One region of the Serratia plymuthica genome, then DNA from elsewhere that is predicted to be linked to it. Evidence: predicted binding sites of a transcription regulator. Region 1 holds the regulator's gene; the other holds the start of a gene.

Evidence for each region. The regulator PhoB, encoded in region 1, activates phosphate uptake and scavenging genes when phosphate is short. The targets are predictions, from matches to a motif close to CTGTCATAAAACTGNCNNAT.
Region 2: JK621_RS06160 (heavy metal response regulator transcription factor) is a predicted target of PhoB. The motif match lies at 2,255-2,274, and genes of this name have one in related genera.

Annotation. Positions count from the first base shown of each region.
Region 1 is NZ_CP068771.1:811,586-816,006, reverse strand. It holds gene JK621_RS03845 (PstS family phosphate ABC transporter substrate-binding protein) at 1-420, opposite strand, end outside; gene phoR (phosphate regulon sensor histidine kinase PhoR) at 437-1,753, opposite strand; gene phoB (phosphate response regulator transcription factor PhoB) at 1,778-2,467, opposite strand; gene sbcD (exonuclease subunit SbcD) at 2,692-3,924, shown strand; gene sbcC (exonuclease subunit SbcC) at 3,921-4,421, shown strand, end outside.
Region 2 is NZ_CP068771.1:1,280,611-1,285,031, reverse strand. It holds gene JK621_RS06170 (HAMP domain-containing sensor histidine kinase) at 1-57, shown strand, start outside; gene JK621_RS06165 (heavy metal sensor histidine kinase) at 101-1,522, opposite strand; gene JK621_RS06160 (heavy metal response regulator transcription factor) at 1,519-2,190, opposite strand; gene JK621_RS06155 (hypothetical protein) at 2,331-2,957, shown strand; gene JK621_RS06150 (cytochrome b/b6 domain-containing protein) at 2,972-3,577, shown strand; gene JK621_RS06145 (molybdopterin-dependent oxidoreductase) at 3,570-4,337, shown strand; gene ygbI (DNA-binding transcriptional repressor YgbI) at 4,399-4,421, opposite strand, start outside.

The sequences.
Region 1 (4,421 bases):
CCTAGTGGCGGAGAAAATGCGATCGAGCTGCTGCAGGTTCAGGCCACGCAACGGATTGTCCTGATGCACCAGCACCACCAGCGCATCTACCGCGACCGGCACGGCCAGCGGCGCATAGCCATAGCGATGTTCGAACGCCGACACTTCCGCCGCCTTCATCGGCCTGCTCATTGGCCCAAGCTGCGCCGCCCCCGCCGCCAACGCGGTAGGTGCGGTTGAAGAACCGGCGGCCTGGATCTGCAGATTGACGTTAGGGTAGTGCTGACTGAAGTCCTGCGCCCACAGCGCCATCAGGTTCGCCAGCGTATCTGAGCCGACGCTCGACAGGTTGCCGGACAGCATCCCGTCCGGCTGCGCCAGTGCGCCGCGGCTCGCCAGCAGCGCCAGGCACAGCAACAACCATCGGGTAATTCGGATCATGCCAGCCTCTCGCGCGTTAATTTTTCACCGCATTCTCTGATAAAGCTGCAGGAACAATCAACCGGTTAGGCAAGGTAAAGATGAAACGGGTGCCGATCCCCTGCTCGCTGAGGATCTCCAGCCGCGCATCGTGGTGGCTGAGCGCATGCTTGACGATCGCCAACCCCAGCCCGCTGCCGCCGGTCTGGCGTGAACGGGCTTTATCGACGCGGTAGAAACGCTCGGTCAGGCGCGGAATATGTTCGGCGGCGATGCCCGGCCCGTTGTCGCTGACCTGGAACTGCGCGCCGTTTGGCGTCTGTTGCCAGCTCACCTCAATATTGGTGCCCTTCGGCGTATGATTGACGGCGTTATACACCAGATTCGACACAGCGCTGCGCAGTTGGTCATCGTTGCCGAACACCTTGAGCTGCTCATTCACCCGGAAGCTAATCTCGTGGTTGCCGCCACTCAGCGACTGCGCCTCACGCTGCAACACCCGCAGCATCAGCGGAATATCGACCCGCTCGTTCATATCGACGTTAGGTGCCGCCTCAATGCGCGACAGCGTCAGCAGCTGTTTGACCAGCCCGTCCATGCGCCGGGTCTGCTCCTGCATGGTCCCCAACGCCTTGCCGCGCAGCGAGCCGTCCAGCTCCTCGTCGCTCATCATCTCCAGGTAGCCCTGCAATACCGTCAGCGGGGTACGCAGCTCATGGCTGACGTTGGCGAAGAAGTTGCGGCGCGCGCCTTCCAGCTGGCGCATTTGGGTGACGTCGCGCGCCACCATCAACAGTTGCCCTTCCGAATAGGGCATCACGCGGAACTCGACGTAGTGCTCGTTATTGAGTTGCAGCGTCAGCGGCCGGGTGAACTCCTGCCGTTGCAGATAGTGGCTGAACTCCGGGTAACGCAGCAGGTTAAGGATGTGTTGGCCGTTGTCTTCCGGCCAACGGAATCCCAGCAGATGTTGCGCCAGCCCATTGCACCAGAAGATATTGCCTTCAACGGTGGTCATCACCACCGCATCGGGCAGCGATTCCGCGCCGCTGCGAAAGCGTTTGATCAACAACGCCAGTTCACGACGACGACGACGGTTGCGCTGCTGCATCTGGTACAGGCCGTAAAACAGCGGTTCCCAGCTCCAGCGCCCGGGCGGCGGCGTCATGCTGCGATCGACCCACAACCAGTGGGAAAGTTTGAGTTGGTTGTAGAAATTCCATACCAGCGCCGCCAGCACGGCGGCCAGCAGCAGCCAGGGCAGATAGCCGAAAATCAGCCCCAGCAACAAGGCAGGTAAACAGAAAAGAGCCAGCTCCAGGGCCAGCCTCTTCCAGGAAAGGCGTTCTAGCACAGCATATTCTCCAGCGCGACGCGATCAGTAACGCGTTGAGAATCGGTAGCCGGTGCCCCGAACGGTTTGAACCATTTTGTCATGACCAGTGGTCTCTAACGCCTTACGGAGCCGGCGGATATGCACGTCAACGGTGCGGTCTTCCACATAAACGTTAGTGCCCCAAACGTGATTAAGCAACTGTTCGCGGCTATAAACACGTTCCGGATGGGTCATAAAGAAATGCAGCAGTTTGAACTCGGTCGGCCCCATATCCAGCGCCTGTTCATTAGCCATTACGCGGTGTGACGAAGGGTCCAGGCTCAGCCCTTGCATTTCAATCACTTCTTCCACCGCCATCGGTGAAATGCGGCGCATTACCGCCTTGATGCGCGCCACCAGCTCTTTCGGCGAGAACGGCTTGGTAATGTAATCGTCCGCACCCACTTCCAGACCGCGCACCCGGTCTTCTTCTTCACCGCGCGCCGTCAGCATCATCACCGGAATATCGCGGGTCAGCGCCTCGCGCTTCATGTGTTTGATAAACTGGATACCGGAACCGCCGGGTAACATCCAGTCGAGCAACACCAAATCAGGGAACGGCTCAGACAGGCGCGTCACGGCGCTGTCATAATCCTCGGCTTCCAACGGTTGGTAACCATTCTGTTCCAACACAAAGCACACCATCTCACGGATCGGCGCTTCGTCTTCCACCACCAGTATGCGTCTTGCCATCGTCAATCCTGCCAATGTGTTAGCGATCACAGTTGATTGCGGGCGCCATTATGCGTCAGTTTTGTGACACTTTTATGAAAAAAACAGCCTGTTATAGCCAGTAAGCATAGCGATTATTTCCAGCTTCAAAGAAAAATCATTCAGTTGTCATAATCATTGCGTCACGACAGGAGAGTCTGCCCCCTTTATAATCACCGCCATCAGCTTATCGCCCCGGGAGTGTCATGCGCCTGATCCACACCTCTGACTGGCATCTTGGCCAGTACTTTTTCACCAAAAGCCGCGCCGCCGAGCACCAGGCTTTTTTACGCTGGCTGATCGAGCAAATAGAGCAGCAACGAGTGGATGCGCTGATCGTCGCCGGGGATCTGTTCGACACCGGCTCGCCGCCAAGCTATGCCCGCGAGCTGTATAACCGCTTTGTGGTCGAGCTGCAGCGCACCGGTTGCCAGCTGGTGGTGCTGGGCGGTAACCACGACTCCGTGGCAACCCTGAATGAATCGCGTGAATTGCTTTCCTGCCTGAATACGACCGTGATCGCCAACGCGCAGACTGAAATCGAACAGCAAATCCTGGTCCTGAACCAACGCGACGGCCAACCGGGTGCGGTGCTGTGCGCCATCCCGTTCCTGCGCCCGCGTGACCTGCTCACCAGCCGCGCCGGCGAATCGGGTGGGCAAAAACAGCAGGCGCTGCAAGAGGCGATTGCGGAACACTACCGGCAGCTTTACCAGGCAGCCTGCGCGCGTCGCGACGCGCTCGGTCTGGCGCTGCCTATCGTTGCCACCGGCCACCTGACCACCGTGGGGGTTACCACCTCCGATTCGGTGCGCGATATTTACATCGGCACGCTGGATGCCTTCCCGGCGCAGGCGTTTCCGCCGGCCGATTACATTGCGTTGGGGCATATTCACCGGGCGCAAAACGTCGCCAAATCCGAGCATATCCGCTACAGCGGTTCGCCTATCCCGCTCAGTTTCGATGAGCTGGGCAAACCCAAAAGCGTGTTTATGGTGGATTTCGCCGAAGGCGCCCTGCAACAGGTCACCGCACTGGATATCCCCAGTTTCCAACCGATGCAACTCATCAAGGGCGATTTGGCGCAGATCGAACAACAATTGCGGCAGTTCGCCGATTATCGGGGGGAACTGCCGGTGTGGCTGGATATCGAAGTGGCCACGCAAGACTATCTCAGCGACATTCAACGCCGTATCCAGCTGCTGGCGGATCAACTGCCGGTGGAGGTGGTATTGCTGCGCCGCAGTAAAGAGCAGCGCCGCCAGGCCATTGAACAGCAGGACAAGGAAACGCTCAATGAACTGAGCGTCGATGAGGTCTTCGAGCGGCGGCTGGCGCAAGAGACGGAAATCACAGAGCCCCGCCAACAGCGGATGCGCCAAATGTTCCATCAGGTGGTCGAGGCCGTACGGCACAACGACGAGGAGCCGACCCAATGAAAATCCTGAGCCTGCGGCTGAAAAACCTCAATTCATTGCAGGGCGAGTGGAAGATCGATTTCACCGCTGAGCCTTTTGCCAGCAATGGGCTGTTCGCCATCACCGGGCCAACCGGCGCGGGCAAAACCACCCTGCTGGATGCCATCTGTCTGGCGCTGTACCACCAGACACCGCGCCTTAACGTGACGCCCAGCCAAAATGAGCTGATGACGCGCCACACCGCCGAATCGCTGGCGGAGGTCGAATTTGAGGTCAAGGGCGTCGGCTACCGCGCCTTCTGGAGCCAGCGCCGCGCCAAAAACGCGCCGGACGGCAACCTGCAAGCGCCAAAGGTGGAACTGGCACTGCGTGAAGACGGTAAAATCCTGGCGGATAAAGTCCGCGACAAGCTGGATTTGACCGCCGCAATCACCGGGCTGGATTTCGGCCGCTTCACCAAATCGATGATGCTGTCTCAGGGGCAATTCGCCGCCTTCCTCAATGCCGATGCCAATGAC
Region 2 (4,421 bases), 470 kb from region 1:
GTGGATCAAGCGCAAAGCGGCGCCTGCTTCCGCTTCGCCATTGCGCCGCGCGAGTAGACGCCGGCGCTGAAGATTCAGCCGATGAATACGCGATAATAGCTTAGCCCGATGTTGGAAATATCAGGCTAAAGGTGATGCAGGCCGACGGGGGCTCGCCGGTGCAATGCACGCCGGCTTCACCGCCGTGCAGCGTCATAATGGCACGGACGATCGACAGCCCCAGCCCGCTGGCGTGATTACCGGCGCTGCGCGCGGCATCGGCGCGGTAAAAACGGTCAAACAGTTTGCTTAAATGAGCGGCGGCCAGCGGCGGCCCCTGATTGCTCACCTGAACCACCATCGCCCCGGCCTGGCGGTTAACCCGGAGCCATATCCGGCTGTTTTCGTCCGAGTAGCGCACGGCGTTGGCCACCAGATTGCTCAGCGCCCGCTGAAACAGCATGGCATCCGCCCGTAATACGCCTTCGCCTTCGCAGCACAACGTGATGCCGCGCTCCTCCGCCAACCCATCGAAATAGTCCGCCACACGCTGAAGCTCCTGCGCCACATCCAGGCGGCTATAGTTCAGCACCGCCTGCCCTTCCCCGGCGCGAGCCAGAAACAGAATGTTTTCCACCATGCGCGAAATGCGCTCCAGCTCGTCCATATTGTTCGACAACAGGGTTTCATATTCTTCCACGCTACGCGCTTGATACAACGCCACCTGACAATGGCCCATCAGCGCGCCCACCGGCGTGCGGATTTCATGCGCCAGATCGGCGGAGAATTGCGTCAGGCGCTGATAACCTTCATTCAGCCGATCGAGCATGGCATTAAACGAACGGGTCAGCTGTTGCAGTTCTTTCGGCGCCCCCTGCTCGCTCAGGCGGGTCGACAGCGTATTCGGCGTGATCACTGCCGCCTGCGCCGCCATGCGCCACAGCGGCCGCAACCCACGGCGCATCACCCAGTACCCCAGCAAGGCGATCAGAACAAACGCCACCGCCACGGCCGCCACAATTCGCCAAAGGTAACGCGCCAGCATCTTCTGTTCATTGACCATCACGTGGGCCGCCGAGATCTGCAGCAGGTTACCGTCATCCAGCCTCACCAGCGCCGATGCGACGCGCAACGGCACGCCTTGCGCCGTCTCCCCGCTTCGTATCGCACTCAGCAGCTGCGGCGCATCGGCCGGCGTCGGCGTAACGGGCGGCAGGATCAACCTGGCCGGATTAACGTTGATTAACGGTTTTTGCCCCGGCTGCTGAAAAATCAAAACGTCCTGTTCATTGCCCAGCATGTTTTCAAACAGGCCGGTATTGGCCACCAATCGATCGAGCGGAAAGCGCTGGCTCAGCAAATGGCGAAAATACGCCACCCGGCCGGTAACCTGGAAATCGCTGCGGATGGTCATCTCCTGACGCATCGCGCCATACAGATACCAGCCTGCGCCACTGACCACCAGCGCCGCCACCAACGCAAACAGCATGGCGCTGCGCAACGTCAGCGACAGGGTGCGCCAGCGTTGGGCCAAGGCGTTCATGAACGCGGCTCGCAGACATAGCCAATGCCGCGCACGGTATGGATCAGCTTGATATCGAACGGCCGGTCAATCTTGGCGCGCAGACGTTTGATCGCCACATCCACCACGTTGGTATCGCTGTCAAAATTCATGTCCCAGACCTGGGAAGCGATCAGGGTACGCGACAATACCTCGCCCTCGCGCCGCACCAACAGGTGCAACAGCATAAACTCCTTATTGGTCAGCGGGATCACCACATCCTGCCGCACCGCCTTGCGGCGCAATACGTCGAGTTGCAGATCGGCAAGGGTATAGTGATCGGCTTCACGCACCGTGCCGCGTCGCAGCAGCGTACGGATACGCAACAACAATTCCGTGAAAGAAAAGGGTTTAATCAGATAATCCTCGGCCCCCAACTCCAGGCCATGAATGCGATCCTGCACCCCGTCACGCGCAGTCAGAAACAGGATCGGCACGTCGCTTTTCTTGCGCAGCACTTCAATTATCTGCCAGCCGTCCAGCCCCGGCAGCATCACGTCGAGCACGATGGCGTCGTACCCATGCTCCAGCGCCCGGAACAACCCGTCAGTGCCGTTACGCGCCAGATCGACGCCGTACCCCGCCTCTCCCAGCCCTTTCTTCAGGTAATCACCCGTGCTGATGTCGTCTTCAACCACCAGTATCCGCATTGTCGTCACCTCATTGCACTTGCGGAAATATTAGCAGTTTCGGCGGACATTCTTGATGACATTAATGTCATCAAACGGACATGGTGCTGTCCCTATTGTTCAACCATGCTTAACCGGCAACCCATACAAAGGAGAACTTTATGATTACCCGTCATCGTTTTGCCGGTTTACTGCTGTCCACCCTGATGCTGTGCAGCGGTGTTGCCGCCGCCGCCCCGGCGCCGGGGAAAGTCATTGCCCCACTGCGCGGCACTATCGATCAGATCACCGACAACAGCCTGCAATTGACCGACCGTAAAGGGGAAAAGGTCAGCGTAAAAATCAACGATCAAACCAAGGTGTTCAGCGTTTCGAAAGGCACGCTGGAGGATATCAAGCCGGACAGCTTTATCGGCACCGCGGCCGTGCCGCAAGCGGATGGCACCCTGAAAGCGCTGGAAGTGCACGTGTTCGCCGCCAGCCTGCGCGGCACCGGCGAGGGCCACTCGGCCTGGGAATCCGCCGACGGCAAGGTAGACACCATGACCAACGGCACCGTCGGTAAACTGGTGAAATCCAACGGCCGCACCCTGACCGTGACCTACGGCAACCAGCAGAAAACCGTCACCGTGCCGGAAGACGTGCCGATCGTCACTCTGGATCCCGGCGACCGCAGCCTGTTGAAACCGGGCGCGCATATCGTGCTGTTCTCCGCCGCTGACGATAAAGGCGAACGCGTCGCCACCCGCATCTCCGCCGGCAAAGACGGCACCGTTCCGCCAATGTGATTCGGGAGAAAAAGATGACAACCAACGCGCCGCGGCCGGTGCATCGCTGGCCGGTTCGGATCACCCATTGGGTTAACCTGTTCGCCATGGTTTGCATGTTCATGAGCGGCTGGGAAATCTACAACGCTTCACCGCTGTTCGGCTTCCGCTTTCCACCGCAGATGACGCTCGGCGGCTGGCTGGGCGGCGCGATTGGCTGGCATCTGGCGGTGATGTGGCTGCTGGCCTTTAACGCACTGTGCTACCTGCTGTGGAGCCTGTTCAGCGGCCATTTCCGGCGCGATCTGCTGCCGCTCGGCATCGGCGCGCTGCGGCGCGATATCGGGCAGGCGCTGACGCTGCGTTTGAAGCATCAACATGGCCGCTATAACGCCATTCAGAAGTTGATGTACCTGGGCGTACTGTTACTGGGGCTGCTGCTGGTGCTCTCAGGACTGGCCATCTGGAAACCCGTGCAGCTACAAGGCCTGGTGCGCCTGTTCGGCGGGTTTGACACCGCGCGCTACGTGCACTTTTTCGCCATGTCCGCCATTGGGTTATTTGTGGTGATTCACCTGCTCATGGTGATTATCGTGCCACGCACGCTATGGGCAATGATTACGGGCGGCAAACATGAATGATAAACCACGGCGCCCTTCGACGCCGGCCCTGGAACCGGATCAGAAAAAACAGCTGGTCAATCTGCAACGTCGGCTGATGCTGCGCTCCGGCCTGACGCTGGGCGGCATCGCCATGCTGACCGGCTGCAACATGCAAGACGGCGATCAGGTGGATAAAGTGCTGTGGGCCATGTCGCGCTGGAACGATCGGGTGCAGGCCTGGCTGTTCAGCGGCCAGCGGCTGGCGCAAACCTATCGGCCGGATCAGATTACCCATCCCTTCCCGTTCAACGCGTTTTACCCCGAATACAACGTACCTGAGGTGGATCTCGCCGGTTATCGGCTGGAGGTTTCCGGCAAGGTGGAGAAAACCGTGCCCTGGACGCTGGAACAATTGCAGCGCCTGCCGCAGCAAAGCCAGATAACCCGATTGATCTGCATCGAGGGCTGGAGCGCCATCGGGCAATGGGGCGGCGTACCGCTGCGCAGCTTCCTGCAGCATGTCGGGGCGGATCTGAATGCCCGCTACGTCGGTTTTAAATGCGCGGATCGTTATTACTCCAGCATCGACATGGCCACGGCACTGCACCCGCAGACGCTGCTGGCGCTGGATTTCGGCGGCAAGGCGCTGCCGGCGGACTATGGCTACCCGTTGCGGCTGCGGGTGCCCACCAAGCTGGGCTTCAAGAACGCCAAGCATATCGCCGCCATTTTTGTCAGCGATACCAATCCCGGCGGCTACTGGGAAGATCAGGGTTATAACTGGTTTAGCGGTATTTAGTTTTCTGCGCAACACATCGACCGCCAAAGCCCCCTTTCTCCATCGGGGGCTCTGTTTAACTTCACTCTCTGGTCGTCATCAGCG